Regions from separate parts of the Arthrobacter sp. P1_D4 genome, predicted to be linked through region 2. Evidence: riboswitches for the same ligand, from Rfam matches in the RefSeq annotation. Region 2 holds a riboswitch; each other region holds the start of a gene.

The links. Region 2 has a riboswitch for thiamine pyrophosphate ahead of thiC (phosphomethylpyrimidine synthase ThiC). Riboswitches for the same ligand answer to the same signal wherever they lie in the genome.
Region 1: another riboswitch for thiamine pyrophosphate. It lies ahead of thiO (glycine oxidase ThiO); the one in region 2 lies ahead of thiC (phosphomethylpyrimidine synthase ThiC).
Region 3: another riboswitch for thiamine pyrophosphate. It lies ahead of AC1D0A_RS04625 (bifunctional hydroxymethylpyrimidine kinase/phosphomethylpyrimidine kinase); the one in region 2 lies ahead of thiC (phosphomethylpyrimidine synthase ThiC).

Annotation. Positions count from the first base shown of each region.
Region 1 is NZ_JBFUAU010000009.1:287,741-298,176, forward strand. Features, by position in the region: gene AC1D0A_RS11460 (aminopeptidase P family protein) at 1-1,305, opposite strand, end outside; gene AC1D0A_RS11465 (PHP domain-containing protein) at 1,429-2,274, shown strand; gene AC1D0A_RS11470 (DNA-methyltransferase) at 2,323-3,195, opposite strand; gene AC1D0A_RS11475 (DEAD/DEAH box helicase) at 3,204-4,976, opposite strand; gene AC1D0A_RS11480 (RNB domain-containing ribonuclease) at 5,347-6,840, opposite strand; gene AC1D0A_RS11485 (ferritin-like fold-containing protein) at 6,879-7,553, shown strand; gene thiE (thiamine phosphate synthase) at 7,591-8,289, opposite strand; TPP riboswitch at 8,316-8,436, shown strand; gene thiO (glycine oxidase ThiO) at 8,430-9,740, shown strand; gene thiS (sulfur carrier protein ThiS) at 9,737-9,973, shown strand; gene AC1D0A_RS11505 (thiazole synthase) at 10,018-10,436, shown strand, end outside.
Region 2 is NZ_JBFUAU010000012.1:70,995-81,430, forward strand. Features, by position in the region: gene AC1D0A_RS13230 (MFS transporter) at 1-549, opposite strand, end outside; gene AC1D0A_RS13235 (ammonium transporter) at 801-2,183, shown strand; gene AC1D0A_RS13240 (P-II family nitrogen regulator) at 2,180-2,518, shown strand; gene AC1D0A_RS13245 (glucose-6-phosphate dehydrogenase) at 2,696-4,084, opposite strand; gene ffh (signal recognition particle protein) at 4,237-5,826, shown strand; gene AC1D0A_RS13255 (alpha/beta fold hydrolase) at 5,898-6,632, shown strand; gene thiC (phosphomethylpyrimidine synthase ThiC) at 6,629-8,479, opposite strand; TPP riboswitch at 8,475-8,582, opposite strand; gene AC1D0A_RS13265 (amidohydrolase family protein) at 8,659-9,765, shown strand; gene AC1D0A_RS13270 (VOC family protein) at 9,839-10,436, shown strand, end outside.
Region 3 is NZ_JBFUAU010000003.1:75,614-86,049, forward strand. Features, by position in the region: gene AC1D0A_RS04620 (Rne/Rng family ribonuclease) at 1-2,687, shown strand, start outside; TPP riboswitch at 2,836-2,933, shown strand; gene AC1D0A_RS04625 (bifunctional hydroxymethylpyrimidine kinase/phosphomethylpyrimidine kinase) at 2,916-4,598, shown strand; gene rplU (50S ribosomal protein L21) at 5,001-5,309, shown strand; gene rpmA (50S ribosomal protein L27) at 5,371-5,634, shown strand; gene obgE (GTPase ObgE) at 5,752-7,341, shown strand; gene proB (glutamate 5-kinase) at 7,331-8,548, shown strand; gene AC1D0A_RS04650 (glutamate-5-semialdehyde dehydrogenase) at 8,575-9,960, shown strand; gene AC1D0A_RS04655 (hypothetical protein) at 10,041-10,280, shown strand; gene nadD (nicotinate-nucleotide adenylyltransferase) at 10,336-10,436, shown strand, end outside.

The DNA of each region.
Region 1 (10,436 bases), on a different contig from region 2:
GCCGAGGTGATGGCTGGTGCCGTGCGGCATCCACCGGCGGTGCTGCTGGCCCTCGGTGCTCACGGCTTCCTCGACGGAGACGGGCAGGAGGCCCCATTCGGCGAGCCGCTCGGCCAGCACCGTGGTGGCTGCCGTGTGGATGTCCCGGAACTTCGTGCCCGGCTGGGCGGCGGCCAAGCCGGCGTCGGCGGCGTCGAGCACTGCCTCGTAGACCTTGCGCTGGACCTCGGAGAACTTGCCGTTGGCCGGCAGGGTACGGGTGATGTCCGCGGTGTAGAGGGAATCGGCCTCGACTCCGGCATCCAGCAGCAGCAGTTCGCCCGCGTTGATCTTGCCGGTGTTCCGGGTCCAGTGCAGCACGGTGGCGTTGTTGCCGGAGGCGGCGATGGTGTCGTAGCCGAGCTCGTTGCCTTCCTCGCGGGCCCGGGCGAAGAACGCCCCTTCCACGACGCGCTCGCCGCGGTGGTGGGTCAGCGCCCGCGGGATCGCCTTGACCACCTCGGTGAAGCCGGCCACGGTGGCGGCGACGGCGATCTTCATCTGTTCGATTTCCCACTCGTCCTTGAGCAGGCGCAGTTCCGAGAGGGCCTCTGTGAGTTTCTCATCCAGGGCGTCGAGCACGCTCAGGTCGAGGTTGTCGGGGTCCTTGGCCGTGTTGTAGCGGGCAGTGTCGACGAGCGCATCAATGTTCTCGTCAACCTTGCGGACCAGCCTGATGGAGATTCCGCCGATTTCCGGCGCGCCGACATTCTTGGTGATGGCGAGTTCGAGTTCGGCGATGTCGGCCGTGTCGAGTCCCAGCTTGACCTTGAACTCGGCCAGGGTCGGGCGTGCGCCGATCCAGAACTCCCCGGAGCGGGAATCGGCGTAGAACTGCTCGGTGTCGCGGCCGGCCAACGGGCGGAAGTACAGCGTGGCGTGGTGGTTTCCGCCGTCGTCGCCGGTGCCCTCCGCGACCGGTTCCAGGATCAGAACCGCATCAGGTTCGTGGTCCAGGCCGAGGCCGGTGAGGTGCGCGAAGGCGGAGTGCGGCCGGAAGCGGTAGTCGCAGTCGTTCGAGCGGACCTTCAGCGGACCGGCGGGGATGACCAGGCGTTCACCTTTGAACTGGCCTGAGATGGAGCGGCGCCGGCCTGCGGCGTGGCCCGCGACGGCGTCCCGCTCGGGGAGCTGTTGCGAGGCCGGCGCCCAGTTGCTGGCCATGAAGGCCTTGAAGGCGTCGGAGCTGGGCCGCTGCGAGCGGTTGTTGACGCGCTCTTCGAGGGGCTGGGAAGCGGAGACTAGGGTGTTATCTGCATCGTTCACCGTCCCATAGTCTCACCAGCGCCGCGGCTTAGGCCAACGGCGCGCTCGCGCTGCAGGGCCGCTGCAGGGCCCCGGCACGACGGGGCCGAGGCTTTGGATCCTGCCATCTACTAGGCTGGTGAGGTGAGGATCGACCTGCATGCGCACTCCAACGTTTCCGACGGCACCCAGGCGCCGGCCGGCGTCATGGAGTCCGCCGCCGCCGCGGGCCTCGACGTCATCGCCCTGACCGATCACGATTCCACTGCCGGGTGGGCGGAGGCCGCCGTCGCCGCCCGGAAAGCCGGGGTCGCGCTGGTCCCGGGGATGGAGATCTCCTGCCGCACCGCGGAAGGCATCAGCGTCCACCTGCTCAGCTACCTCCACGACCCCGCGCATCCCGGACTGCTTGAGGAAATCACCAAGTCCAAGGACGCCCGGCACACGAGGGCGCAGAAGATGGTCACCCTTTTGTCGGAGGACTACCCGCTGACATGGGACGACGTGATTCACCACGTCGCGCCGGGGGCCACCCTGGGCCGCCCGCACATCGCCGACGCGCTCGTCGCGGCCGGTGTGGTGGAAGACCGGGCCGAGGCTTTTGGTTCCATCCTCACAGCACGCTCGCGCTACTGGGTCCAGCACTATGCGCCGGAGCCGGCGCTCGCCGTCGAACTGGTCCGTGCAGCCGGGGGCGTCCCGGTGTTCGCCCACCCCGTGGCATCCGCCCGCGGCCGGATCGTGGGGGAGGGGACCTACCGGGAGATGATCGACGCCGGTCTGGCCGGCCTGGAAATCTACCACCGGGACAACCCCGAGGAGGGCCGGACGTTCCTGCGCCGCATCGCCGAACGCTATGGCCTGCTGGTCACAGGGTCCTCCGATTACCACGGCGCGGGAAAGCCGAACCTGCTGGGCGAGAACCTGACCTCCGCAGAAGTCTTTGCCCGGATCGAGGAACTGGGCACAGGCTCGCACGTGGTGCGCTGAAAAGCCGCCCCGGCCCCGGGAACGGCGGGGCGCGGTGAGGGCGGCGGGTCAGACCGTCGGGAAAGACGTGAACTGCGCCTGCGCGGCCAGGCGCTTGGCCATGACGTCGATGGCCGGCTGGTTCTGGTCCACGCACACGAACCTGCGGTCGAGTTTCGCGGCCACGGACCCGAGCGTGCCGGAACCTGCGAAGAAGTCCAGGCACCAGTCGCCCGGCCGGCTCGAGGCAGCAACCACGCGGCGGATCAGCCCCTCCGGCTTCTGCGTCGGGTAGCCGGTTTTCTCCTTGCCGGTCGGCGAAACGATAGTGTGCCACCACACGTCCGTGGGCAACTTGCCGAGCTCGCGCTTGGCGGGGGTCACCAGTCCGGGCGCCATGTAGGGCTCACGGTCCACCTCGGCGCTGTCGAAGTGGTACTTTGCCGGGTTCTTGACGTAGACGAGGATGTTGTCGTGCTTGGTGGGCCAGCGGTACTTGGCCCGTGCACCGTAGTCGTACGCCCAGATGATCTCGTTCAGGAAACATTCGCGGCCGAAGATCGCGTCCAGCATCACCTTTGCGTAGTGCACCTCGCGGTAGTCCAGGTGCAGGTACAGGGTGCCGTCGTCGGCCAGGAGCCGCCAGGCCTCCACGAGCCGGGGCTCGAGGAAGGACCAGTAATCGCTGAACGCGTCGTCGTACTTGTGCAGCGCGCCCTTGATGGTGTCGTAGGACCGGCCCTTGAACCCGACTCGGTCACCCTCGCCGCCGGCGTTGAGCACCATCCTGGTTTCCTGGCGCCGCTGGACCCGGCCGGTGTTGAAGGGCGGGTCCACGTAAATCAGTGTGAAGGCGCCGTCCGGCAGCGTGGGGAGGTATTCCGCGTTGTCCGCGTGAACCACCAGGTTGCTGCCGTCCGGCGCCCAGACGGTGTCAGTCATGGAGGGGATTAGGCCTCGGCGCCGCTCGGCTGTGCGTCGCCGCCGGCCACTACCTCGCCGTTGCGGCGGCGGGTGCGGGTCCGGCGCCGGGCTCGGGTCGCCCGGTCCACCTCGGTGGGGGCCTTCGCCGGAGCGGCGGCAGCTTCCGGTCCCTGTCCGTTCGCGGTGGACGCCGTGGCGGCATCGGCCTCGGCGGGACGGCGACGGCGGTCGCCGGAGCGTCCGCCGGCTTCGGTGCCGCTGCGGCGCGAGTCACGTCCGCCGGTGCGGCTGCCCTCGCGGGCGCCGTCACGGCTGCTCGTGCGGCTGCCTTCACGGGCGCCGTCACGACTGCTAGTGCGGCTGGCGTCCTTTGCGCCGTCCCTTCCGCTGTCCTTTGCGCTGGTGCGCGAGTTCTTCTTGCCGGTCTCGCCGAGGTCTTCGAGGACCTCCGCGTCGACCCCGGCCAGCACACGCTTGTCGCGCGGCAGACGGCCCTTGGTGCCTGCGGGGATGTCGAGTTCCTCGAACAGGTGGGGCGAGGACGAGTAAGTTTCCACGGGCTCGGGGTAGCTCAGGCCGAGGGCCTTGTTGATGAGCCCCCAGCGCGGCATGTCGTCCCAGTCAACAAAGGTCACGGCGGTGCCCTTGTTGCCGGCACGGCCGGTGCGGCCGACGCGGTGCAGGTAGATCTTCTCGTCTTCGACGCACTGGTAGTTGATCACGTGGGTGACGTCGTCGACGTCGATGCCGCGGGCGGCGACGTCGGTGGCAACGAGGACGTCCACCTTGTTGTTGCGGAAGGCGCGCAGCGCCTGTTCGCGGGCGCCCTGGCCGAGGTCACCGTGGATGGCGGCCGCAGCAAAACCGCGGTCCACCAGTTCCTCGGCCACCTTCGCGGCGGTGCGCTTGGTCTTGGTGAAGATGATGGTCCGGCCGCGTCCGCGGGCCTGCAGGATGCGGGCTACCACTTCCACCTTGTCCATGCTGTGGGCACGGTAGATCAGCTGGCGGATGTCGCGCTTGGTCAGGCCCTCGTCGTCCGGGTCCGCGGCGCGGATGTGGGTCGGCTGGGTCATGTAGCGGCGGGCCATGGCGATGACCGGGCCGGGCATGGTGGCGGAGAACAGGAGCGTCTGGCGGACCGCGGGCGTGCCGGCGATCAGGGTCTCGACGTCCGGCAGGAACCCGAGGTCCAGCATCTCGTCGGCTTCGTCGAGGATGACGATCTTGACGTTCTTCAGGCTCAGGTGCTTCTGCTTGAAGAGATCGATCAGGCGGCCGGGCGTGCCGACGACAACCTCGACGCCGTTCTGCAGCGCCTCGACCTGCGGCTCGTAAGCGCGGCCACCGTAGATGGTGGCGATGCGGGCGTTGCGCTTCTTTGCGGCGTTTTCGAGGTCCTTGGCTACCTGGACGGCGAGCTCGCGGGTGGGGACGATCACCAGGGCCTGCGGGGCGCCGGGAACGGCCAGTTTGTCGAAGCCGGCGTCGTCGCGGCCGACGACGCGCTGCAGCGCCGGGATGCCGAAGCCGAGCGTCTTGCCAGTACCGGTCTTGGCCTGGCCGATGATGTCATGCCCTGCCAGTGCGACCGGCAGGGTCATGGCCTGGATCGGGAAGGGGTGGGTGATGCCGGCGTCGGCCAGGGACTCCACGATGTCCGCGCGGACACTGAAGTCGGCAAAGGTCTTCTCGGCAATCTCGTGCGGCTTTTCGTCCGAGATGATGGTCTCTTCGGGCTCGATGGTCTCCGTGCCGGACTCATCGGTCAGAAGCTGGTGCGTGTGCAATTCACTCACAGGGGAGTTTCCTTATTCATTTTGGGCTGCGCTGCTTGCTCAACGGGGGCGGCCGTGGTGGCCGTTCCGGAGCACGCTCAGGCGCGCAAGCAATTCCAGTGGAAGCCGATCGCGGGCTATCTAAATGCTGGCACTGGGGACCAGCGGGTGTATCTCAAGATCGCGTAGGGGCGGGCTTGTTGAATTCGAAAATCATGGAAATCAACGACCGGGCATCCATTTCTACCTCTTCAGTCTAGCTGTACAAGCCGCGGATCCTCGACTGGGCGGGTGATTGCGCCTCGGGAAGTGACCGGGAGGGCACCGGGAGCGCTGGCTGGCGACGGCGTGGGGACGGCGTCGGGACGGCCTGCGGACCGCCAGCGGGCCGTCAGCCCACGAGCTCCAGCTGGATTTCCCGTGTGGCGATGTCCGAGGACACCACCCGGACCCGGACTTTGGTGCCCGGTTCCAGTTCGCCGGGGCATCGTGCGGTCACGGCGGGCTCGGCGATCTGGACGATCCCGGACGGGCCGTTTCCGTTGCCGTTGGTCTTCCCGCCGTTGCCGTTGCTGGTGCCGTTGGTGCCCTTGGCCGGCTTGGGACCGGAGATGACGACAGCGTCGAATTCCTGGCCGACGTGGTTGACGAGCAGCGCCGCTTCAACGGTGTCCAGCGACAACCGCTCCAGTTTCGCGGCCAATTGGTCCGAGGTGCCCATGATGGCAGGGAGGGACGGCAGCGCCTCCCTGGCCCAGGCAGGAACCTCGGTGCCGTTGCTCAGGGCCTCGCAGATCACCAGCACGAAGCGGTCGACCAGCCGCCGCAACGGTGCCGTGGAATGGGCGTAGGCGGCGCCGATGGCGGACTGGACGGCGGCGTTGGGCACTGTGCCGTCGAAGGGTGTGTATCCGGCACCGCGGAAGAGCATCCCTGCTGAATGCACAATGGCCAGCTGCCGGGGGTCCGTCGGGTCAAGGGTCCGCAGGTACTCGCCGTAGCGCATTTCCCCGTCCCAGGGCTTGCCGAGGGCGTGGGTCTGCCGGTGGAAGTGGCGCAGTGACGCCTCGTCCGGGGCGGGCATGGTGCGCAGGATGCCGACTTTGCCCTGGAGCATGAGCGCCGCGGCGGCCATCCCGGTCATGAGTGAAATCTGGGCGTTCCAGTCCTCCACCGGCAGCGGCGGGGCCGCCACGATCCGGTAGCCGCCGTCGGGCAGTTGCTGGATCTCTTGTTCCGGCATGTTCAGGCTCGCGCCGCCGCGCAGGCGTTCCAGTTCCACCCGTTTGAGCCCTACTTCTTTCAGCAGCTGCAGCACGGGCGCCGCGGTGCCGGCGTCGAGCTCGGCCTGGACGCCTTTGTAGTTGAGCTTCGCGCGGCTGCGGACCTGTGCCCGGCGCACGAGGACCGAGGCGACCTCTGCCGCGGCGTCGAGTTCGAACTCCCAGACGAACGCCGCGCACAGCTGCCCGGCGAGCAGGCTGCCGGCGGCCTCGCTGATGATCTCCGGATGCAGCGGAATCCGGCCGTCCGGGGTGTAAAAGGTCTGGCCGCGGCGCCGGGTTTCGGCGTCGAGCGCCCCGCCCGGGGCGACAAAGGAGGGGACGTCGGCGATGGCGTAGAAGACCTTGTAGCCGCCGTCGCTCCGTTCGATAAAGAGGGCCTGGTCCAGGTCGGTGGACGACGCCGGATCGATGGTCACGAACTCGACATGCGTGAGGTCAAGGTCCGGGAGCTTGTGCTCGGCCACTGCTGCCTCCGCGTCGCGGAGCACAACTTCGGGGAACGGGCCGGGCAGTTCCAGCGTGGTGCGCAACGCCTTGAGGGCCCCGGCAAGCTGGTTCTGCTGCTCGTGGACACTGGGGGTCAGGCGATGATGGGACACGAAAATCAGGGTAGCCCGATTTCCGCTATTAGTCTTGGATGATGAGCGCAACTGCGGACGATCCTGCCCTCTACAACAGCTTCCTTGCCGAACTGCTGGGAGTCTTGGCGTACGGCGAGCTTTCCGCCTTCGAGCGGCTGTCCTCGAGTGCCCGGTACTCGCCCACGCTGCATGACCGTGCGGTGCTGGGCAGGATGGCCGTGGTCGAGTTCCAGCATTACGAACTCGTCCGGACCCGGCTCGAGCACATGGGCCTGGATACGGAGGCCGCCATGCTGCCGTTCCAGCCCTCGGTGGACCACTTCCACGAACGCACGCGCCCGTCGGACTGGTACGAGGCCCTCATGAAGGCCTACGTGATCGACACGGTCGCCGCGGACTTTTACGGCGTCGTAGGCCGGTACGTCGACGCCGCGACCCGTGAGTTAATCGGACAGGTCCGCTCCACCGGTGAGTCCACGGCCGTGCTGCAGGCGCGCCTCAAGGCGGCCCTGGCCGATGACCCCCGGCTGGCGTCGCGCCTGGCGTTGTGGGCCAGGCGCCTGCTGGGGGAGGTACTGAACCACGCCCAGCGTGTCAGCGCTGAGCACGCGTTCCTCGGCGGACTGTCGGGGCTGGACGACGCCGGCGCCCGGGCGCTGGTCAACGGCCTGGCGGCCGAACTCGCAGCGAATCACGCGCGCCGGATGACGGAGCTGGGTCTCGCCGGATAGTTTCAGTGCCGGCCGGCATTACGGGCTGGGGACCTGCTTAGGATGCGGCGGCGTCCAACGCCGCCAGCAAGGCTCCGGCGGCGTGGGCCGGATCAGCGGCCTCGGTAATCGCCCGGACCACAACGATCCGCCGGGCACCGGCATCGACTACCTGCTCCACGTTACTGAGGTCGATCCCGCCGATCGCAAACCACGGCAGCACGCTTTCGTTGACCCTGCCGGTTCCCTCCGCGTCCGCCCCGCCGATCGCCTGGGCGGCGTAGCGCACCAGATCGAGGCCGACGGCGGCGCGTCCGGGCTTGGTGGGCGTCGCCCACACGGGGCCCACACAGAAATAATCGAGCCCTCTGCGGCCGGGCGCGGCAGCGATGGCGGCGTCCACCTGCTTCGGGCTGTGGGTGGACAGGCCGATCACGGCATCCTTGCCGAGAAAGCCGCGGGCGGCGTCGAGCGAAATGTCCTTCTGGCCGACATGGAACACCGGAGCTCCGGACAGGGAGGCGATGTCCGCCCGGTCATTGACGGCCCACAGCCGCCCGTGGCGCTGCGCCGCGGTGTGCAGGACCTCCAGCAGTTCCAGCTCCTCGGAGGCCTCGAGCGACTTGTCGCGCAACTGGATGATGTCCACGCCGCCGGCGAAGGCGGCGTCCACGAAGTCCGCGAAGTCGCCGCGGTCCCTGCGGGCGTCGGTGCAGAGATAGAGGCGGGCGGTGGTGTGGAGAGGGTCCTGGCTCATGGGACCAGCCTAGTTCCTCTAAACTGGGCGCATACCGCGGGAGCCCGCAGCAGCCATATCGCCGCTGCCCGGCTGAGAGGGCGTCAGAGCCGACCGCTTGACCTGATCCGGCTAGTACCGGCGTAGGGAAGGAATTTTTCATGGGCACACGAGCAGGCCGTGCAGCCGGAGCCGCAAATGACGCCGCCGCCCAGGTTTGTGACACAGGGCCCGGTACCGCAGAGGGAATCATCGCGGGGGATACGAGTGCCGACGTGGCCGTGATCGGTGGCGGGGTGATCGGCCATGGCATCGCGTTCGAGGCCATGCGCTCGGGCCGATCCGTGGTCCTGATCGATGATGCTCCCGGCAGCGGAGCCAGCTGGGCCGCCGCCGGCATGCTGGCCCCCGTGAGTGAACTGCACTACCAGGAGGAGCAGCTCCTGGAACTGATGCTTGAGGCCTCCCGGTTGTGGCCAGGATTCGCTGCGGCTCTCGACGCCGGTGCCGCCGGCGCGGATTCCCCGGCGGGTACCGGCTACTTAACGACGCCGACCCTGGCGGTGGGGGCCGACGCGGCGGACCGGCGCGCGCTCGCGGACTTGAGGGAAGTCCAGCAGGCATGCGGCCTGGCCGTGGAGCCACTGACAGTGCGCGAGGCGCGCACCCGGGAGCCCCTGCTGAGTCCCGGCATCTCGTGTGCCTTCGACATCCCGGCCGACCACCAGGTGGACCCCCGCCTGCTGATCACCCGGCTCGCCGGCGTACTCGGTGCGGAAGGCGGCAGCTTCGTCCGGCGGCGCGCGGCGGGCCTGCTGTGGCAGGACGGACAGGTGGCGGGTGTGCGGTTGGCCGGCGGCGGTTCCGTGCGGGCTGCGGAGACCGTGGTGGCCAACGGGCTCGGCGCCGCCGCGCTCGAGGAGCTTCCGGCCGGGCTGGCGCTGCCGCTGCGGCCCGTCTACGGCGACATCCTCCGGCTTCGCGTGCCTCCGCATCTGCAGCCGCTGCTCACGGCCACCGTGCGGGGCATGGTGCGCGGCATCCCGGTGTACATCGTCCCCCGCCAGGACGGCACAGTGGTGATCGGGGCCACCCAGCGGGAGGATGGACCGTCGGATCCGCACGCGGTTTCCGCCGGCGGTATTTACCAGCTGCTGCGGGATGCCCAGCAGCTGGTGCCTGCGGTCGCCGAGCTGGAGCTTTTAGAAGCCACGGCGCGGGCGCGGCCCGGCACTCCGGACAATGCCCCGCTGCTGGGGCGGGTCGCACGAGCGGACGGCGGGGACGTCCCGGGACTCATCATCGCCACAGGATTCTTCCGGCACGGCGTCCTGCTGACCCCCCCCGCCGCCGCCGTGTGCCGGCAACTCATGGACTTCACGCCGGACCCGCGCTGGGGCGGGTTCCGCCCGGACCGTTTTTCCCGCATCCCGGTTACGTCCGGGGACAGCCCCAAGAAGGAAGCAGCATGAACATCCGACTTAACGGAACGGAGCAGAGCGTCGCCGACGGCGCCTCCGTCTCCACACTCGTCACCCAGCTTACGGGCCGGAGCATCGGCCCCGACGGCCGCGCCGCCGACGGGCGGAAGCTCGGTGTCGCCGTCGCCCGCAACGCCGAAGTGGTGCCGCGCAGCCAGTGGCACGCCACGGCCCTCGCCGACGGCGACGACGTCGAACTCGTCACGGCAGTCCAGGGAGGATGACCAGCATGAACGAGACGACATTCGCAGGAACACATGTTGTCCCCATGACCGGTGCGGTGGCCGATCCGTTCGTGGTCGACGGCGTAAGGCTCGGCTCCCGCCTCATCATGGGAACCGGCGGTGCCCCGAGCCTGGACGGGCTCGGGGCGGCGCTGGTGGCGTCCGGGACGGAGCTGACCACGGTGGCGATGCGCCGCTATTCGCCAGCGGAGACGGGCTCGCTGTTCCAGCTGCTCGAGGACCATCAGATCCGGGTGCTGCCGAACACGGCAGGCTGCTTCACCGCCAAGGACGCCGTCCTGACCGCCGAACTTGCGCGGGAGGCCCTGGAAACGGACTGGGTCAAGCTCGAAGTCATTGCCGACGAGCACACACTGCTGCCGGACGCCGTCGAACTCGTGGACGCAACCGAACAGCTCGTGGCCCGAGGCTTCAAGGTCTTCGCCTACACGAACGACGACCC
Region 2 (10,436 bases):
GAACGGCACCCGCAAGCCGAAGCCGGCCAGCATCCCGCCGACGATGGGGCCGCAGACGTTGCCGATCAGGAAGGCGGAGGCATAGGCCCCGGAGACCCGGCCGCGGCTTTCCGGCGGCGCGAGCCGGACGACGAGCGCCATGGACGCCACCGTGAACATCACCGAACCAGCCCCGCCGAGGCCGCGGAAGACCAGCAGCTGCCAGTAATTCTGGGCGAAAGCGCAGGCCGCCGTGGACGCCGCGACGATCAGCAGCCCGGCCACATAGACCGGCCGTTCGCCCAGCTTCACGATCAGGGCGCCGCCGGCCGGTGCAAAGACGAGCCGCATGAAAGCGAAGATGCTCACGATCACCGCCGCCGCGGTCGCCCCGACGTCGAACGTGGTGGCGAACTGGGGCAGAACCGGTGCCACGAGGCCGAAGCCGATCGCAATCAGGAAGGCCGCCACCAGCATCACCTTGATGTCCCGGGGCAGCCGGGAACGGCCCGGGGCCCGGGAAGGGACCTTGGCTGCGGCGTCGCCGGCGGGGCGGGAGGTCTTGCTCATAATGCGTTCGTCCTTGGGAAGATGCGGTGCGGGCTGGCGGCGGGTTCAACAAGTGCGGGAATAATCCGCTGAAACATAACCGTAACAAGTGTGAGATGCACCATTTACGTCCGGGAGGTTCTTGTAACAACCCGGCAATGTAAATCCTCCGCCAGCGAAACACTGCCCCGCGAAACTCTTTCTAGAACGCAAATAAATGCGTTGGGACCGGCGGACTACTCCGCACCTAATAGCAAGAGAGGACGTAGACCATGGAACTCACCGCAGGTCTCGTTTGGCTCCTGGTCGCCGCGGCACTCGTGCTGTTCATGACCCCGGGCCTGGCATTCTTCTACGGCGGCATGACCCGCGCCAAGTCGGCTTTGAACATGATGATGATGAGCTTCGTCGCCATTGGAACCGTCGGCATCATGTGGATCCTGTGGGGCGCTTCGATGGCTACGACCAACGAAGACAACTTCTACCAGATCTTCGCCAACCCGTTCAGCCACTTCGGCCTGCACAACTTCACCGAACCGGCCGACCTGCTCAAGGTCGGCTACGCGGCCACCTTCGCGATCATTACGGTGGCCCTGATTTCCGGTGCGGTCGCCGACCGCGCCAAGTTCTCCGCATGGGTGGTGTTCACCCCCATCTGGGCGACCCTGGTTTACGCGCCGATGGCCTTCATGGTCTGGGGCGGCGGACTCTTCTCCGCGAATGGCTGGTTCGGCCAGACGTTCGCGCCGGTCATCGACTTCGCCGGCGGCACCGTGGTCCACATCAACGCCGGCGTCGCGGGCCTCATCCTGGTCCTGATCATCGGTAACCGCAAGGGCTTCGGCAAGGACCCGAACCACCGCCCGCACAACATTCCGTTCGTCATGCTCGGTGCCGCAATCCTGTGGTTCGGCTGGTTCGGCTTCAACGCCGGTGCCGCCGCGACGGTGGAGCAGGCCGGCCTGATCTGGATCAACACCCTGGCCGCCCCGGCCGCCGCCATGCTCGGCTGGCTTGCCGTGGAGCGCTTCCGCGACGGTCACCCGACCTCCCTCGGTGCCGCCTCCGGCGTGGTCGCCGGCCTGGTCGCCATCACCCCGGCCTGCGCCAACGTCTCCCCGCTGGGTGCGATCGCCCTCGGCGTCGTGGCCGGTGTGGCCTCGGCGCTCGCCGTCGGCCTGAAGTTCAAGTTCGGCTACGACGACTCGCTCGACGTCGTCGGCGTCCACCTCGTCTCCGGTGTTGTCGGCACGGTCGCAATCGGCTTCCTTGCCACCCCGACCCAGGGCGCCGCAGGCCTGTTCTACGGCGGCGGCACCACGCAGCTGGTCGCCCAGACCCTCGCGGCAATGATGGCCATCGTCTTCACCGCCGTGATGACCTTCATCATTGCCTTCCCGATCCACAAGCTCATGGGCTTCCGGGTTTCCCAGGAACAGGAAGTTGTCGGTGTGGACCTGAGCCTGCACGCAGAGACCGCCTACGAGTTCGGCGTCGGCGGGCACGGCGGCAGCTTCCAGCCGCTGCACGAACTGATCACGGGCAAGCCGATGGGCGGCGAGCCGCAGGAGGAAGGCACAGCCGCCGAAGTGCCGGTGGACGCCGCGTCCAATGGCAAGCAGAACGCAACGGGCAAGGAAAGTGTGGGGGCATGAAACTGATCACGGCAATCGTCCGACCGGAAAAGCTTGAGGCTATTCGCGAAGGCCTGGAAGCCTACGGTGTGCAGGGCCTCACGGTCAGCGCAGCCAGCGGCTACGGCCGGCAGCGCGGCTACACCGAGGTGTACCGCGGGGCCGAGTACAACGTGGACCTGCTGCCGAAGATCCGGGTGGAAGTCCTGGCCACCGACGAACAGGCGGACGACATCCTGGATGTCATCATCGCCAGTTCCAACACCGGCCGGGCCGGCGACGGCAAAGTCTGGACGATGGATGTGTTCGAAGCTGTCAGGGTCCGTACCGGAGAGCGTGGTTCTGCAGCGATCTAGTTGCTCCCCGCTCCATGCCGCTAGAGCCAACAGACACAGCGGCGTTGACACGGCACTGACACAGCGGGCCGGATACCTGAGAAGGTGTCCGGCCCGCTGTGTCGTTGCTGCCTGGTCGTTGCTGCTTGGTCGGCACCGGCGCACCGCCGGATCCGCGCGGGCCCTGCCGGTACGAATCTAGGCTGGCCAGCCCTCCGGCCCCGGGGTCCCGGCCGGATATTCCTCCAGCGGGACATGTCCGGCGGTCCAGGATTTCAGCACCGGCGCCAGGATGCGCCAGCAGTCCTCGGCCGTATCCGCCCGCACCGAGAGCAGCGGATCCCCGGTCAGCACGCCCTCGAGCACTTCACCGTAGGGGAGGAGTTCGGAGGCGCTCAGTTCGGCCTGCAGCGTGGCCCGGTCCAGGCTCAGGACATTGCCCGGTCCGTTCACGTCGACGTCGAACTGCAGCGTGTCCGGGCCAAAGCCGATCCGCAGCTGGTTGGGGGCGTCCACACCGGTGAACCCCTTCGGAAGGTGCGGCACCGGCCGGAAGGTCACCACGGCCTCCTTGCGTTTCTGGCCCAGCGCCTTGCCCGAGCGCAGGATGAACGGCACGCCCTGCCAGCGCCAGTTGTCGATCTCCACCTGCACCTCGGCGAGGGTTTCAGTACCCCTGGACGCGTCCACGCCCTCCTCCTTGGCGTAGTCCGGAATGTCCCGGCCGTTGATCGAACCCGCCGTGTACCGGGCCCGGCGGGTGCTTTGCCGGTAGGGGGCCTTGATGCTGCTGGCCCGCAGCACGGTGGCCACGGCATCGCGGAGATCGCGTTCGTCCACGGATGCCGGCGGCTCGATTGCCATGAGGGCCATGATCTGAAGCAGGTGGCTTTGGATCATGTCACGGAGCGCCCCGGCGCCGTCGTAGTAGCGGGCGCGGCCTTCGAGGGCGAGGTCCTCGTCGAAGATGATCTCGATTTTTTCGATGTTCTGCCGGTTCCACACCGGCTCCAGGAACGTGTTCGCGAAGCGCAGGCCAAGGATGTTCAGGACCGTTGCCTTGCCGAGGAAGTGGTCCACGCGGTGGATGTGGTCCTCCGGGGCCAGCGCCGCCAGCGTCTTGTTCAGGTGGCGCGCCGACTGCTCGTCGGAGCCGAACGGCTTCTCCATGACCAGCCGGGTGCCGGCGGGCACATCCTCCGGCGCCAGGGCCTCGCACGCGAGCTGGCTGACCCGCGGCGGCAGGGCGAAGTAGACCGCCACGGGCCCCTCCAGTTGCGCCAGGAGCCCGGCGAGCTGGCCCTTGGCCGTGACATCGAGCTGGTGGTAGGTGCTCTCCTTGCGGATCCGCTTGAGCTCCCGCTTGCCGTGGGCGTCGGCCTTGGAGTCCTCGTCCGCGAACGACTCCTCGATCCGGCCAAGCCACTGCTCCGGCGTCCACGGGTCCGATCCCGCTCCCGCCAGGGTGAGGCCGTCGGCGCGGCCCCGGGACACCAGGCGGGCAAGCCCCGGTAACAGGAGCCTTCCGGTGAGATCGCCGGAAGCGCCCAGGATGAGCAGGGTTTTTACAGTTGTTTGGCTGGTCACCTACGCCAGCATGCCATCTTGAAGGCGCATCTTGGTACCCTAGATAGTCGAGTCCTGTTGTCGAGGCGGTTCGTCCAGGCGAATACCAATCGCGACGCTGGCGTGCCGCACCGGCCGCCACCTGTAGATCCACTGAAAGAAGTGCACGGCGCGTGTTCAATTCACTCTCTGACCGGTTGACAGCAACCTTCAAGAATCTGCGTGGCAAGGGCCGCCTGACCGAGGCGGACGTTGACGCCACAGTCCGCGAGATCCGGCGTGCCCTCCTGGACGCCGATGTCGCTGTGCCCGTGGTCCGGGAGTTCACCGGCCGCGTCCGCGAGCGTGCCCTCGGCGCCGAGGTCTCCGGGGCGCTGAACCCGAGCCAGCAGATCGTGAAGATCGTCAACGAGGAACTCGTCGAGATCCTCGGCGGTGAGACCCGCCGGATCCGCCTGGCGAAGACCGGACCCACCATCATCATGCTGGCCGGCCTCCAGGGCGCCGGCAAGACCACCCTGGCCGGCAAGCTGTCCAAGTGGCTCAAGTCCCAGGGCCACAGCCCGATGCTGGTGGCCTGCGACCTCCAGCGCCCCAACGCCGTCACCCAGCTGCAGGTAGTCGGCCAGCGCGCCGGCGTGCCCGTCTTCGCCCCGCACCCAGGCGCCACGTCCACCGAGCTGGACCACCCTGCCGGCGACCCTGTCGCCGTCGCCCGCGCCGGCGTCGAGGAAGCCAAGCGCACCCTCCACGACGTCGTGATCGTGGACACCGCCGGCCGTCTCGGCGTCGACGCCGACATGATGGAGCAGGCGCGCCAGATCCGCCGCGCGATCGTCCCGAACGAAGTCCTGTTCGTGATCGACTCCATGATCGGCCAGGACGCCGTCAACACGGCCTTGGCCTTCGACGAGGGCGTCAACTTCACCGGCATCGTGCTCTCCAAGCTCGACGGCGACGCCCGCGGCGGCGCCGCGCTCTCCGTCGCGTCGGTGACCGGCAAGCCGGTCATGTTCGCCTCCACGGGCGAAGGCGTGGACGACTTCGAGCTCTTCCACCCGGACCGCATGGCCTCGCGCATCCTCGACATGGGTGACGTCCTCACCCTGATCGAGCAGGCCGAGAAGTCCTGGGACAAGGATGAAGCCGCGCGGATGGCGAAGAAGTTCGCCGACCAGGAAGACTTCACCCTCGATGACTTCCTCGCGCAGATGCAGCAGATCCGCAACATGGGCTCCATGAAGAAGATGCTCATGATGATGCCGGGCGCGCAGAACATCCGCCAGCAGCTGGAGCAGTTCGACGAGCGCGAGATCGACCGCGTCGAGGCCATTGTCCGCTCGATGACCCCGCACGAGCGTGTGGCTCCGAAGATCATCAACGGCTCCCGCCGGGCCCGTATTGCCCGCGGTTCCGGCGTGCACGTCTCCGAGGTCAACGGACTGCTGGAACGTTTTGCCCAGGCCCAGAAGATGATGAAGAAGATGGCCGCCGGCGGCGGGATGCCCGGCATGCCGGGAATGCCCGGCATGGGCGGCGGGGGCGGAGCCCGCAAGGGAGCCAAATCCGCGCCCAAGAAGAAGGCCCGCTCCGGCAACCCGGCCAAGGCGGCGCAGGAACTGCGCGACGCCGAGGCCCGGCGTGCCGCCGGCCCCAAGGCGCTGCCCACCGGCGCGTCGTTTGGCCAGCAGGGCGGCGACTTCGATCCGTCCCAGCTGAACCTGCCCAAGGGTTTCGACAAGTTCCTCGGCGGCAGCAAGTAGCCATAAGTGCTGACGGCCGCCGGCACTGTGTCGCCGGCGGCATCAGCACTGAAGTGCCATAGGGTTAGACAATGTTCAAGCAGCGCGTAGTCTTCGTCCATGGGGACGGCAGCTTCGGCGCCGCCGCGTGGCCAAAACAGCACGGAATGGCGCTGGACTACGACGCCCTGTTCCTGCGGCGGCACGGGTTTGACGCCGTCGCGGAACCGCTCGAATCCAACTTCGCGGCCGACGCCGCCATCGTGCTCGCGTCGCTAGCAGACGACGGCCGCGGCGAGGCCGGCGGCCACGTGGTGGCCCATTCGCAGGGCGCGATCGCCGCGATGATGGCCGCCGTCGAACGGCCCGACCTCGTCCAGTCGCTGACCCTGGTGGAACCGGCCTGCCTGTCCCTGACCGCGGAGCTCCCGGCCACCGCCGCGCACCGGGCCCTGATGCAGCCGCTCTTCGACGTCCGCCACAACCTCAGCGACGACGACTTCCAGCGGGAGTTCATCCGCCGCGCGTTCGCGGCGGACGCCCCCGGGGCCACGACGCCGGAGGCCCTCCGGGCTGCGCGCCGGCTCCGCCTGCAGGCGCCGCCGTGGGAAGCACCGCTGCAGATCGTGCCGGGCGTGCCGACCCTGGTGCTGACCGGCGGCTGGGAACCGCTGTATGAGGAAATCGCCGGCTACCTGCGCGAGACCGGCGCCCTGCACCGCACGGCACCAGGAGGGCACCGGCCCCAGGATTCAGCCGAAGGGGACCGGGCCATCCGCTCCTACATCGCCGAAGTCAGCCGGCACCAGCACGCCCGGGCCTCCTAGGAAGCTGCGCGTCCTCCCACCGAGGGCTGCGGCAGGTAGACCTTGCCGCCCGAGGCGCGGAACTCGTTGCTCTTCGCCCGCATTCCGGCCGCCATCTGCGCCAGGGCCGCCTGCGAATCAGCTGAACCGTATTCGTCCCGGATGTCCTGGCTGATCCGCATGGAGCAGAACTTCGGACCGCACATCGAGCAGAAGTGGGCTGTCTTGGCCGGCTCCGCGGGAAGCGTCTCATCGTGGAAAGCCTCGGCCGTGACCGGGTCCAGGGACAGCGCGAACTGGTCCCGCCAGCGGAACTCGAACCTTGCCTTGGACAGGGCATCGTCGCGTTCGTGCGCGCCGGGGTGGCCCTTGGCGAGGTCCGCGGCATGGGCCGCGATCTTGTAAGTGATCACGCCCGTCTTCACATCGTCCTTGTTCGGCAGCCCGAGGTGTTCCTTGGGCGTGACGTAGCAGAGCATCGCGGTGCCATAGCGGGCGATCTCGGTGGCGCCGATCGCCGAGGTGATGTGGTCATAGCCCGGTGCTATGTCCGTGACGAGCGGCCCGAGTGTGTAAAACGGGGCGCCCTTGCAGAGTTCCTGCTGGCGCTCCACGTTTTCCCGGACGAGGTGGAAGGGCACGTGCCCGGGGCCCTCCACCATGACCTGCACGTCGAAGTCCCAGGCCCGCTGCGTGAGCTCGGCCAGGGTGTCCAGTTCGGCGAACTGTGCCGCGTCGTTGGCATCCGCCGTCGCGCCGGGCCGCAGCCCGTCGCCCAGGGAAAAGGCGACGTCGTAGCGTGCGAAGATCTCGCACAGCTCGTCGAAGTGGGTGTACAGGAAGTTCTCCCGGTGGTGCGCCAGGCACCAGCCGGCCATGATGGAACCGCCGCGGGACACGATGCCGGTGACCCGGTTGGCCGTCAGCGGCACATACCGCAGCAGCACGCCGGCGTGGATGGTCATGTAGTCCACGCCCTGCTCGCACTGTTCGATCACGGTGTCCCGGAAGATCTCCCAGGTCAGGGCGTTCGCCTCACCGTTGACCTTCTCCAGTGCCTGGTAGATCGGGACCGTTCCGATGGGGACGGGGGAGTTGCGGATGATCCACTCGCGCGTGGTGTGGATGTCGTCCCCGGTGGAGAGGTCCATGACGGTGTCCGCGCCCCACTGCGTGGCCCACTGGAGTTTGTCGACCTCCTCGGCGATGGAGCTGGTCACGGCGGAGTTCCCGATATTGGCGTTGATTTTCACCAGGAACGCCTTGCCGATGATCATCGGCTCGGATTCGGGATGGTTGACGTTGTTGGGAATGATCGCGCGGCCCGCGGCCACCTCGCTGCGCACCAGCTCCACATCGCAGTTCTCGCGCAGCGCGACGAACCGCATTTCCTGGGTGATGACACCGTCCCGGGCGTAGCGCATCTGCGTGACGGTCCTGCCCTCAACGGCCCGGCGCGGCACCGGCCGGCCGCCCCGCCACTCGGCCGACGCGGCACCGCGGCGCACCGCCGATTTGCCGTCGTCGAGCAGCTCGCGTTCGCGGCCGGCGTAGGGTTCGGTGTCCGCCCTGTCCTCAATCCAGGGGGTGCGGAACGGCTCCAGCCCGCGGACCGGATCGCTGCCCGGGCCGGCAGTGCGGTAGACCCGGAACGGCGGGTTCCGGACGCCGCCCGGGGAGGGTTCCAGGGCGATCTCGGTCACCGGCACGCGGATGCCGTGCTCCGGGTCCGTGCTGAAGGCCAGCGAGTGGGACTTCAGCGACTGTGTGGGGGCCAGAGGCTGGCTTGCGGCAGACCCGTGCTGGGCTAGCCCAGTGGGGGCTGACTCATTGTGGGCAGGGCTGTGCTGTGTCACTTGGGAGTTCACGGAAATACTCACTTCCTTCGCCGGCATTACCCGGACAGGTTCAACGGTCGCGGGCTGCGTCAGCCCGATCTCAGCCCCTGCAGGGGCACCCGTGTGGTCGTAGACGAAGCTACCACGCACCTCCGGCCGGCCGTCGAGTGTGACGCGGACGGCGGAGCCAGAGGGCTAGGCTTTAGGCCATGACCAGCATCATCGAGTTCAGCGGGCCCATCCTCACGGCGGCGGACCAGGTCCGCTACGGGTTGTGGTCGGTAGATGGCCGGCTGACCTTTCGCCGGCCCGCGGCCGCGCCGGAGCTCGTGCTGGACGGCTGGGTCATGCCCGGCCTCGTGGACGCACACTGCCACATCGGCCTGGGCCCGGGCGGGGACGTTACCGAGGACACCGCGGAATCCCAGGCCCTGGCGGACCGCAACGCCGGGACGCTCCTGGTCCGCGACGCCGGCGCCGTCCACGACACACGCTGGCTCCAGCAACGCGTGGACCTTCCCCGAATCATCCGCTCGGGCCGGCACCTCGCGAGGACCCGGCGCTACCTGCCGGGCCTGGCCGTCGAGGTCGAGCCGGAGGATCTCGTCGAGGCCGTGCGGAAGCAGGCCCGCGCGGGCGACGGCTGGGTCAAGCTCGTGGGGGACTGGATCGACCGCGACGCCGGCGATCTCGCCGCCAGTTTTCCCGCCCGGACGGTCAAGGACGCCGTCCGGGCCGCCCACGATGAGGGGGCCCGCGTCACCGCACACTGCTTCGCCGAAGACACCCTCGATGACATGCTCGACGCCGGGATCGACTGCATCGAGCACGCCACCGGGCTGCTGCCGCGGCACCTGCCGCGCTTCCTCGAACAGGGTGTTCCGATCGTGCCCACCCTGATCAACATCGCCACGTTCCCGGACATCGCCGCCCGGGCGGCCGCCAAGTTCCCCCGCTACGCAGCCCACATGCGCTCGCTGTGGGAGCGCCGGGCGGAGCGGATCCTCGAAGCCCACGAGGCCGGGCTGGCGATCTATGCCGGTACCGACGCCGGCAGCGTGATCAGCCATGGCAGGATCGTGGACGAGATCCAGGCCCTGCACGCCGCCGGCCTTTCCGCCGCTGCCGCCCTCAACGCCGCGAGCTGGTCCGCGCGGACCTGGCTCGGCGCGGAGTCCATCGGTGAAGGGGCAAGCGCTGATGTCCTCGTCACGGCCGAAGATCCGCGGAGCAATCCGGCCACGCTCCGCCGGATCCGGCATATCGTGCTGCGTGGGCTGCCGGTAGACCGGGAGCCAAGCGGCCATGAGGAATAAATTGAAGCTTCAAGTAATTTAGTTTTATAGAGTCGCCGAAGGCCGGCGGCTAACAAATCCACGGAGCGTTGCCATGATCGCAGAAGCCAGCACCCAGGACCTCCTTCCTGCCGAACTCACCATGGGCACCGTGATGCTCAAGGTCGGCGACATGAAGCTCATGACCGACTACTACCAGCGCGCCCTCGGCCTGGAGACTGTGGCCGAACAGGACGGCGGGCTCTACCTTGGGCGCCAGCAGAAGCCGCTGGTGCATCTGGCGCCTGCCCCGGACCTGTTTCTACCTTCCCGCGGCGAGGCCGGGCTCTTCCACACCGCCCTCCTCTTCGAGGACCAGCACTCCCTGGCGGCCACCATCGCCACCGCGGCCCAGTACGAGCCCCAGTCCTTCACCGGCAGCGCGGACCACCTCGTCAGCGAGGCGTTCTACTTCAACGACCCCGAAGGCAACGGCATCGAGCTGTACTGGGACCGGCCGCGGGCGGCGTGGTCCTGGGAGGGCAAGAACGTCGTCATGGACAGTCTCGCCCTGCCGCCGCAGCGCTACCTGCAGCAATACCTGACCGAGGAGTCCGTGGCCGGCCAGCGCCAGGCCGCCGCCGGCGTCGGGCACGTCCACCTGCAGGTCGGCGACGTCCAGTCGGCGCATGAGTTCTATGTCGGCACGCTCG
Region 3 (10,436 bases), on a different contig from region 2:
CGGCGGAAGCACCCACCGCGGAAGCCGCCGCAGCCCAGCCTGAAGAGCCGGAAGCCCGCCCCGAGGAAAGCCCGGCCGCGTCGCTGTTCATGGAACCGGGTGCCCTCACTTCCGTCATCTTCCAGGCCCCGGACCTGAGCACTGTGGTGCGTCCGGCCCCCGTTGCCGCCGCAGCAGCTGAGCCCGAGGACGAGGAAGGCGACGAGGACGAGGACGCCGGCAATCGCCGTCGGCGCCGCAGCCGCGGCCGGCGCGGCCGCACCCGCACCTCTGCCGAGTCCGACACCGAGTCGGAAGGCACCGAAGAAGAGGGCGACGAAGGCTCCGAGGTAATCCTCGAAGACGGTGTGACCTCCCGCCGCCGCCGCCGCCGTCGCCGTGGAGACCAGGACCTGGAGCTGACCGGCGGGGAAGGCGACGATCCGCCCAACACGGTGACCCGCGTCCGTGCGCCGCGGGCCATGGCCGAGGCGCCGGTGAACAACCGCGTCACATCCGTCAAGGGCTCCACCCGCCTGGAAGCCAAGAAGCAGCGCCGCCGCGAATCCCGCGACACCGGCCGCCGCCGTACCGTCATCACCGAGGCCGAGTTCCTGGCCCGCCGCGAGTCCGTGGACCGCCAGATGATCGTCCGCCAGCGCGACGACAGAATCCAGATCGGTGTCCTTGAGGACGGCGTCCTGGCCGAGCACTTCGTGTCCAAGACCCAGCAGGACTCCCTGATCGGCAACGTCTACCTGGGCAAGGTCCAGAACGTGCTGCCCTCCATGGAAGCCGCTTTCGTGGACATCGGCCGCGGCCGCAACGCCGTGCTCTACGCCGGTGAAGTGAACTGGGAGTCCGTCAACCTCGAGGGCAAGCAGCGCCGCATCGAGAACGCGCTGAAGTCCGGCGACTCCGTGCTGGTCCAGGTCACCAAGGACCCGGTCGGCCACAAGGGCGCCCGTCTCACCAGCCAGATATCACTGCCCGGCCGGTACCTCGTGTACGTGCCCGGCGGTTCCATGACCGGCATCTCCCGCAAGCTGCCCGACGTCGAACGCAACCGCCTCAAGCGGATCCTCAAGGACCGCCTGCCCGAGGACGCGGGCGTCATTGTCCGCACCGCGGCCGAGGGAGCTTCCGAGGAAGAGCTGACGCACGACATCAACCGCCTCCGCGCGCAGTGGGAAGGCATCGAGAGCCAGTCGACGTCCACCAAGATCCTCGCCCCCGAGCTGCTCTATGGCGAACCTGACCTGACCATTAAGGTGGTCCGGGACGTCTTCAACGAGGACTTCTCCAAGCTGATCGTCTCCGGCGAGGAAGCCTGGGACACCATCGAGGCCTACGTCACCTACGTCGCACCGGACCTCGTGGGCCGGCTCGAGAAGTGGACCAAGGACACGGACATCTTCGCGGCCTGGCGCATCGACGAGCAGATCCACAAGGCCTTGGACCGGAAGGTCTTCCTGCCTTCGGGCGGTTCGCTCGTGATCGACCGCACCGAAGCCATGACCGTGGTCGACGTCAACACCGGCAAATTCACCGGCTCCGGCGGCAACCTTGAGGAAACCGTCACCAAGAATAACCTGGAAGCGGCTGAGGAAGTCGTCCGGCAGCTGCGCCTGCGCGACATTGGCGGCATCATCGTGATCGACTTCATCGACATGGTGCTCGAATCCAACCGCGACCTCGTGCTGCGCCGCATGGTGGAGTGCCTGGGCCGGGACCGGACCAAGCACCAGGTGGCCGAGGTGACCTCGCTGGGCCTCGTGCAGATGACCCGCAAGCGGATGGGCACCGGGCTGCTGGAAGTCTTCGGCGAACAGTGCGAAACATGTGCGGGCCGCGGCATCGTCACCCACGACGAGCCGGTGGAGCACCGCCGCGCCAACACGGTCGCCGCGGAGCACTATGTGCCGCGCACCGAGGCGCAGCCTGCTGCCCGACCGGAACGCAAGAGCCGTCGCCGCGGCAGGGGAGGCCAGGGCGGAGAGACCGCGCCGGCCGCACCCGCGCCCGTCCACGCCGAACCCACCGAGGCCGAACGCCACGCCAAGGCCGAGGCCACCCGGGCAGCGCTGGCCAACATCGCTGCCGCAGCGCATGCCGCGCACCTGCACGACGGGGAGGCAGCCGCAGCCAGCGACGCCGGGGCCCGCCAGGCCGCTGTCGACGCCGTCACGCAGCTCGCAGCCGCCGACGAGGCAGCCGGCCGCCCCGCAACGGTGCTGACGTTTGGCGGCGAGCAGGTGGCCCTGCCCTTCGTCGAGCACGCGGAGGACGCGCCGTCACCGGCCCTGACCCTGGACCTGCTGACCGAGGCTTTCGCAAACCTGGGCGAAGCAGAGGCCGGCAAGCCGGACCAGGCCGCCGGCCTGGCGGCCGGTCAGGCAGCGGCTGTTGCCGCACCGGAAGCCACGGCGCCCGAGGCGCCGGCGGCCGTCCGCGCTGCGGAGGCGCCGGCGTCACGCACAGCTGACACCACGACGCTGCGCGGCCGCCGCGCACGCCGCAACCGGAGTGCCAGCCGCGCCCAGGGCGCAGCCAACGAAACCTCCGTGGAGCACCGAGAGGCAACCCGGCCGGCCGCGGCCGGATCGGTCCACGAGGCCAAGGCTCCCGCTGCGGCCAGGCCTGCGTCCCTCCCGGCCGGCAACGAGCCGATCATCCTCGGCGTCGGCGTGCCGGCGTCGGAGCTGTAGTCCTCCGCGACTGACCACGTCCCCGTCCGGTCATTATTTCGACTGGTCGGGTTGCGGGTCCGGGTCGGGGCAGACGTAACATACGTCCGCCCAGGCCCGGGCCCGCTCGTGCGTTAACGGGTCCGCAGGGTGGCAGCGGCTAGGCTGGAACACTGACACGGGGTGCCGGGCATCGGGCCGGCTGAGATCCAGACCCGTTGAACCTGTCCGGTTAGCACCGGCGAAGGGATGTCTGCCTTGTCCGCGAGACCGAATCCGTCCGAGTTCCTCCCGCTCAATTTTCTGCACAGCGAGTCTCTGCCGGCCCCGCCGCGCATTCCCCGTGTGCTGGCCATCGCCGGCTCCGATCCCTCCGGCGGGGCCGGAATCCAGGCCGACCTGAAGAGCATCGCGGCGAACGGCGGCTACGGCATGGCCGCCATCACCGCCCTGACAGCGCAGAACACCCAGGGCGTGCGCGCCGTCCACGTTCCCCCGGCGGCGTTCCTCACGGCGCAGCTGGACGCCATCAGCGACGACATCGGCATCGACGCCGTCAAGATCGGCATGCTCGGTGACGCCGCCGTGATCGAAGCCGTCCGCGTCTGGCTGGAAAAGGTGCGCCCCGCCGTCGTGGTCCTGGACCCGGTGATGGTCGCCACCAGCGGGGACCGGCTCCTGCAGGAATCCGCCGAGGCCGCCCTGCAGGGCCTCCTGCCGCTGGCGGACCTCATCACGCCCAACCTCGCCGAACTCGCCATCCTGCTCAAGGAGCCCGTCGTGGCCGACTGGTCCGAGGCCCTGGCGCAGGGCAAGCGGCTGGCCGCCCTGACCGGCACCACTGTCCTGGTTAAGGGCGGACACCTCCAGGGCGGCGGGCCGGGGGGCGGGCATGCCCACGGCGCCGGCGCCGACGGCCACGCCGCCGGCAACGGCGACACGGACGGCTGCCCGGACGCACTGGTCAACACCGGCGGCCTGCTCGGCCAGGAAACGGTGGTGGTGCCGGGGGAGCGGATCGCGACGCGCAACAGCCACGGCACCGGCTGCTCCCTGTCCTCGGCTATGGCCACCGTGCAGGCCCGGGTGGGGGACTGGGAAGCGGCGCTGCGCGAAGTCAAACCGTGGCTGCTGGGCGCGCTCCGAGAAGCCTCGGCCCTGGACGTCGGCACCGGCAACGGCCCGGTCCACCACTTCCACCACCTCCAGCACCTCCAGGGCGGGCAGGCCCTCAAAGACGGCCAGCGCGGCCAGCACCGCCCGGCCGGGCACGGTCCGGCGGCGGGGGAGTTCGCCGCAGCCCTGCGCGCAGGAGCCGCGGGCGATCTTGAGGCGATCTACGCCCTGGACTTCGTCCGCGGACTGGCCGACGGCACCTTGCCCGAGCACGAGTTCGCGTACTACCTCGCCCAGGACGCCATCTACCTCAACGGCTACTCCCGGGTCCTGGCCCGGGCCGCGGCGATTGCCCCCACCGAGGCCGAGCAGTTGTTCTGGGCCCGTTCGGCGCAGACCTGCCTGGAAGTCGAATCCGAGCTGCACCGGTCCTGGCTTAGCGCCCGCCCCACGGCCTCCACCCTGGGCCCGGTCACGAAAGCGTATGTGGACCACCTGCTGGCCGCCTCGGTCTCCGGCAGCTATGGCGTCCTCGTGGCGGCGGCGCTGCCCTGCTTCTGGCTCTACGCCGAGGTCGGTTCCACGCTGCACCGGGAGTTCCTGGCCGGCGGCGCCCCCGGGGAGCACCCCTACGCCGGCTGGCTGCGGACCTACGCCGACGAGGACTTCGCCGCCGCGACCAGGCAGGCCATCGCGTACACGGACACGGCGGCCGGGCGGGCATCGGAGAGCGAGCGGGAGGCCATGGCCCTGGCCTTCCGGCAGTCATCGCGCTACGAAGTGGACTTCTTCGACGCGCCGCGGCTGTACGCCTGACGCGAGCTGGTCCGGACTACCGGTACGATGGTGGGGCACGGTTCCGGAAGTCGTTGCGGCAACACAGCTCAGGATGGTCAAGATCCCGGCCAAGAACATTGGCGGGGACTTTGCATCAAGACACTGTGGCGCCTATCACGGACTACCCGCCGGAACCAGCCTCATTTGCGGCCGAAGGCAAAATTAGCGTATTCTAGATCTTCGGTGCTTACGCCAACACTTGGGTTATGACCCTGAGAACAGTCCACTTGGAATTCCAAATGGATTTGTTCCGGGGGTAGCTCATGGGTTCCCCCGGGGAATCCACCGGCGTTGAGGCACAGCGTGAGCCGGTCCAAACAATTTGGCCCCTGGTTCCGCACGCAAATCTAGTAATAAACGTCGAGAGAAGTGAGTTCCCCAGTGGTGTACGCGATTGTCCGCGCAGGCGGCCGCCAAGAGAAGGTTTCCGTTGGAGACTTCGTTACCCTGAACCGCGTCCCCGGTGGAGCCGGCAGCACCTTTGAGTTGCCCGCACTGCTCCTGGTGGACGGTGACAAAGTCACGTCTGCTGCTGCGGACCTGGCCAAGGTAACGGTTACGGCTGAGATCCTCGAAGACCTCCGTGGTCCGAAGATCGTCATCCAGAAGTTCAAGAACAAGACCGGTTACAAGAAGCGTCAGGGCCACCGTCAGGAACTGACCAAGGTCAAGATCACCGGTATCAAGTAACTCTTCGTTACTGTTCAGGTTCCAGCAGATTCCCCAGAATTTTTGAAGGCAGGCATTTCAAATGGCACATAAAAAAGGCGCGAGTTCCACTCGCAACGGTCGTGACTCCAACGCCCAGTACCTCGGCGTCAAGCGCTTCGGTGGCCAGGTAGTTTCCGCAGGCGAGATCATCGTCCGCCAGCGCGGCACCCACTTCCACCCGGGCGCCGGCGTAGGCCGCGGCGGGGACGACACCCTGTTCGCCCTGACCCCCGGTGCTGTCGAGTTCGGCACCCGCCGTGGTCGCCGCGTTGTGAACATCGTGGCTGCTGCAGCTGCAGAGTAACAATAAGTTCTAAATCGGTGGGGCGGGCCATTAGGTCCGCTCCACCGGTGTTTTAACCGCATTACAATCATCTTGGGCCCCTTTGGGGGTCCGGGGAACAGCACTGAGGAGATCCACGTGGCGAGCTTTGTAGACCGGGTAGTACTGCACGTATCCGGCGGTACCGGCGGTCACGGCTGTGTCTCCGTCCACCGCGAGAAGTTCAAGCCCCTCGGCGGTCCCGACGGCGGCAACGGCGGCAACGGCGGCGACGTCATCCTTCGCGTGGACCCCCAGACCACCACCCTGCTCGACTACCACCACGCGCCCCACCGGCACGCCACCAACGGCGGCCCCGGTATGGGCGACTGGCGCGGCGGCAAAAACGGCGAAACCCTGATCCTTCCGGTGCCGGTGGGCACCGTGGTGAAGTCCAAGTCCGGCGACGTCATCGCCGACCTCGTGGCCGAAGGCGACGAATACATCGCCGCCGCCGGCGGCATTGGCGGCCTCGGCAACGCCTCCCTGTCCTCACAGAAGCGCCGCGCGCCCGGCTTCGCGCTGCTCGGCATCGAAGGCGAATCCAGCGACGTCGTCCTGGAACTGAAGTCCATCGCCGACATCGCCCTCGTCGGCTTCCCCTCCGCCGGCAAGTCCAGCCTGATCGCCGCCATGTCCGCCGCCCGGCCCAAGATCGCGGACTATCCCTTCACCACCCTCATCCCCAACCTCGGCGTCGTCCAGGCCGGTGAAGTCCGCTTCACCATTGCCGACGTCCCCGGCCTGATCGAGGGCGCCAGCGAGGGCAAGGGCCTGGGCCACCACTTCCTGCGCCACGTCGAGCGGTGCGCCGCCCTGGTGCACGTGCTGGACTGCGGCACGCTCGAATCGGACCGCGATCCGCTCTCCGACCTCGCCATCATCGAGGCCGAGCTGGAGAAGTACGCTGTGGACATGAGCTACAGCGGGTCCGACGGCGAGGTCGTTCCGCTGAACCACCGCCCCCGCCTCGTGGCCCTGAACAAGGTTGACCTGCCGGACGGCAAGGACATGGCCGAGTTCGTCCGCCCGGAGCTCGAATCCAGGGGCTACAAGGTCTTCGAAATCTCGGCGACGAGCCACGAAGGCCTCCGCCAGCTCGGCTTCGCCATGGCCGAAATCGTCAAGGCCGCCCGCGACGCCGTCGCCGCGACCCCGCCGAAGGTACACGCCCCCGTGCTGCGCCCCCGCGCCGTCAACGAGACCGGCTTCACGATCCGCCGCGAAGAAAAGAACCTCGAGCCGCTCTTCCGCGTCCTCGGCGACAAGCCCGTGCGCTGGGTCAAGCAGACAGACTTCACCAACGAGGAGGCGATCGGCTACCTCGCCGACCGCCTGGCCAAGCTCGGCGTTGAAAATGAACTGTTCAAGCAGGGCGCCAAGCCGGGCGACATGGTGGTCATCGGCGAGGACGACGGCGTCGTCTTCGACTGGGAGCCGACCATGATGGCCGGTGCCGAGCTGCTCGCCTCGCCCCGCGGCACCGACGTGCGCTTCGCCGACATCGGCGACCGCCCGACGCGTGGCCAGAAGCGCGACGAACAGCAGGAACGCCGCGACGCCAAGGCCGCCGCCCGCGCCGAGCTCGAAGCCGAACGCAAGGCCGGCATCTGGACCGAATCCGTCAGCGGCCGCCGCGCGCGGCAGCCGCTCAAGGAGAGTGGACTGGGCGAAGCCGATGACGAGTAAGACCGTCGTCGAGCACGGGTCCCAGCCGCCCAGCGCTCAAAACATCGGTGCCCAAAACATCGGTGCCCAAAACATCGGTGCCCAGACCATCAACGCCCCGGACCGCACCGCGCTGTCCGGGGCGCGCCGGATCGTCGTCAAGGTGGGCTCGTCCTCGCTGACGTCCATCAAGGGCGGGATCTCCGAAGAGGCCCTGACCGGGCTCGCCGACGCCCTGGCGCACAAGCGCAACGCGGGCGCGGAGATCATCCTGGTGTCCTCCGGTGCGATCGCCGCCGGTCTCGCCCCGCTCGGCCTCGAGAAGCGCCCCCGCGACCTCGCCACCCAGCAGGCCGCCGCCAGTGTGGGCCAGGGCCTGCTGATGGCCCGCTACACCCACGCCTTCGGCGCGCACGGGGTTACCGTCAGCCAGGTGCTGCTGACCGCCGATGACTTCATGCGCCGCAGCCAGCACACCAACGCGTTCCGCGCGCTGGACCGGCTGCTGAACCTCGGCGTTGTCCCGGTGGTCAACGAAAACGACACCGTAGCCACCCACGAGATCCGCTTTGGCGACAACGACCGCCTCGCGGCCCTGGTGGCACACCTGGTCCGCGCCGACGCACTCGTGCTGCTGTCCGACGTCGACTCCCTGTACGACGGTCCGCCGTCGCACGGCGCCAAGCGGATTCCGCATGTGTCCGGCCCCCACGACCTCGACGGCGTCTCGATCGGCAGCACCGGAAAGGCCGGTGTGGGCACGGGCGGCATGGTCACCAAGGTCGAAGCCGCCAGCATCGCCGCTGGTTCGGGCATCCACGCCCTCGTAACATCCACGGCCAATGCGGCCGCGGCGCTGGCCGGCGAGGACGTGGGCACATGGTTCTCCGTCAACGGGGCGCGCAAGCCGATCCGGCTCCTGTGGCTGGCCCATCTGGCATCCGTGCGCGGCACCCTGGTGCTCGACGACGGTGCCGTCAAGGCCGTCCGCGACCGCCGCACCTCGCTTCTGCCGGCCGGAATCGCCGCGGTGAAGGGCGACTTCGAGGCCGGCGACGCCGTGGAGATGGTGTCCGTGGACAACACCGTGATTGCCCGCGGGCTGGTCAACTATTCGGCCGCCGAGCTGCCCCAAATGCTGGGCCGCTCCACCCATGAGCTCGGCAGGGCACTGGGCCGCGGATATGACCGCGAAGTTGTTCATGTTGACGACCTGGTGCTGGTCTAGGTTCCCCCGACGCCTAAACTGGAAGCATGACTGAGGCCCTGACTTCCGCTGCCGTGACTGATGTGCCTGCCGGCACCGTTCCTGCCGATAACGCCGCGCCCGCCCAAGGGTTCGCCGCGGTACCGGATCCGGCAGCGGTCCCGGGCACGGCAACGGAGACCGAAGCAGCCGTCCACGCGGTCGCAGACCGCTCACGCCACGCCGCCCACAGGATGGCACGCGCCAACCGGGCCTGGAAGGACCGGGGCCTGCGCGCCGTCGGCAAGGCGCTGGTGGATCACAAGCACCAGATCCTGGCCGCCAACGCCAAGGACGTCGCGGCCGGCCGGGCCGCCGGCACCAGCGCCGCCCTGCTGGACCGGCTGACGCTGACCGACTCACGCATCACGGCCCTCGCCGCCGCACTGGAAAACCTCGCCACCCTGCCCGACCCCGTCGGCAACGTGGTGCGCGGCCAGACCCTCCCCAACGGGCTTCGCCTGCGCCAGATCAACGTACCCATGGGCGTGGTGGCCGCGATCTATGAGGCCCGGCCGAACGTCACGGTCGACATCGCCGGACTGGCCCTCAAGAGCGGCAACGCCGTCATCCTGCGCGGCGGATCCGCCGCCGCTGCCACCAACGCCGCCCTGATCACCATCCTCCGGGATGCGCTGGAATCGGTGGGCCTGCCCGCCGACGCCGTCCAGACCGTGGACCAATACGGCCGCGACGGCGCCAACGCGCTTATGCGGGCGCGCGGCCGGGTGGACGTGCTCATTCCCCGCGGCGGGCGCGAGCTGATCCAGACCGTCGTGACGAACTCCTCCGTGCCGGTCATCGAGACCGGTGAAGGCAACGTCCATATCTTCCTGGACGCTTCCGCCAACGAGGAAATGGCCGTGGACATCCTCCTGAACGCCAAGACCCAGCGGCCCAGCGTCTGCAACACCGTCGAAACCCTCCTGGTGCACTCCAAGTCCACCGTCCTTCCCGCGGTCGCCGCCGCATTGCGGGCTGCCGGGGTCACCCTGCACGTGGACCAGCGCATCCGCGCCGCCCTGCCGGCCTCGGTCCAGTCCGTGCCGGCCACGGAAGATGACTGGGCCACCGAATACATGAACCTGGACCTGGCCGTGGCCATGGTGGACAGCCTGGACGAGGCCGTCAGGCACATCCGGAAGTGGTCCACCGGCCACACCGAAGCGATCCTGACCAACGACCTCGCCAACGCCGAGCGCTTCATCGCCGAGGTCGATTCGGCCGCCGTGATCGTGAACGCCTCCACCCGCTTCACCGACGGCGGCGAGCTCGGCCTCGGCGCCGAAGTGGGCATTTCCACCCAAAAACTCCATGCCCGCGGCCCCATGGGACTGACCGAGCTGACCACGACCAAGTGGATCGTGCAGGGCGAGGGCCAGATCCGGGGCTAGCAACGCTGTAACATGGAACGGAAGACCGGAACGGCGGACACCTCCGCCGTCGTCAAATTTTGAACTCACTAGGGGAGAACATGCTGTCGCAGCAGATCGCCACTTTCGTCGCCGCCGCCGGCGAATCGGGCCACGAGGAACTCGCACCGCTCATTGCACCGCCGTTTGTCATTGGCGGCACCATGTTCGCGATCCTGGTGGTCCTGCTGATGATCACCCTGTCCTACTCCAACCTGGGCCGGCGCCACGTGGTTGTCGAGGAGCACGCGGACCCGCACCGCCAGCACCCGAACAAGCACGATCACGGCCAAGGTCACTAATATTTCCGCCCCCACGAAGCAGCGCGGCGCCCAGCGCCGCCTGCGTCTGGGTGTGATGGGTGGCACGTTCGACCCCATCCACCACGGACACCTTGTCGCGGCCAGTGAGGTCGCGGCCAAGTTCGACCTCGACGAAGTCGTTTTTGTGCCCACCGG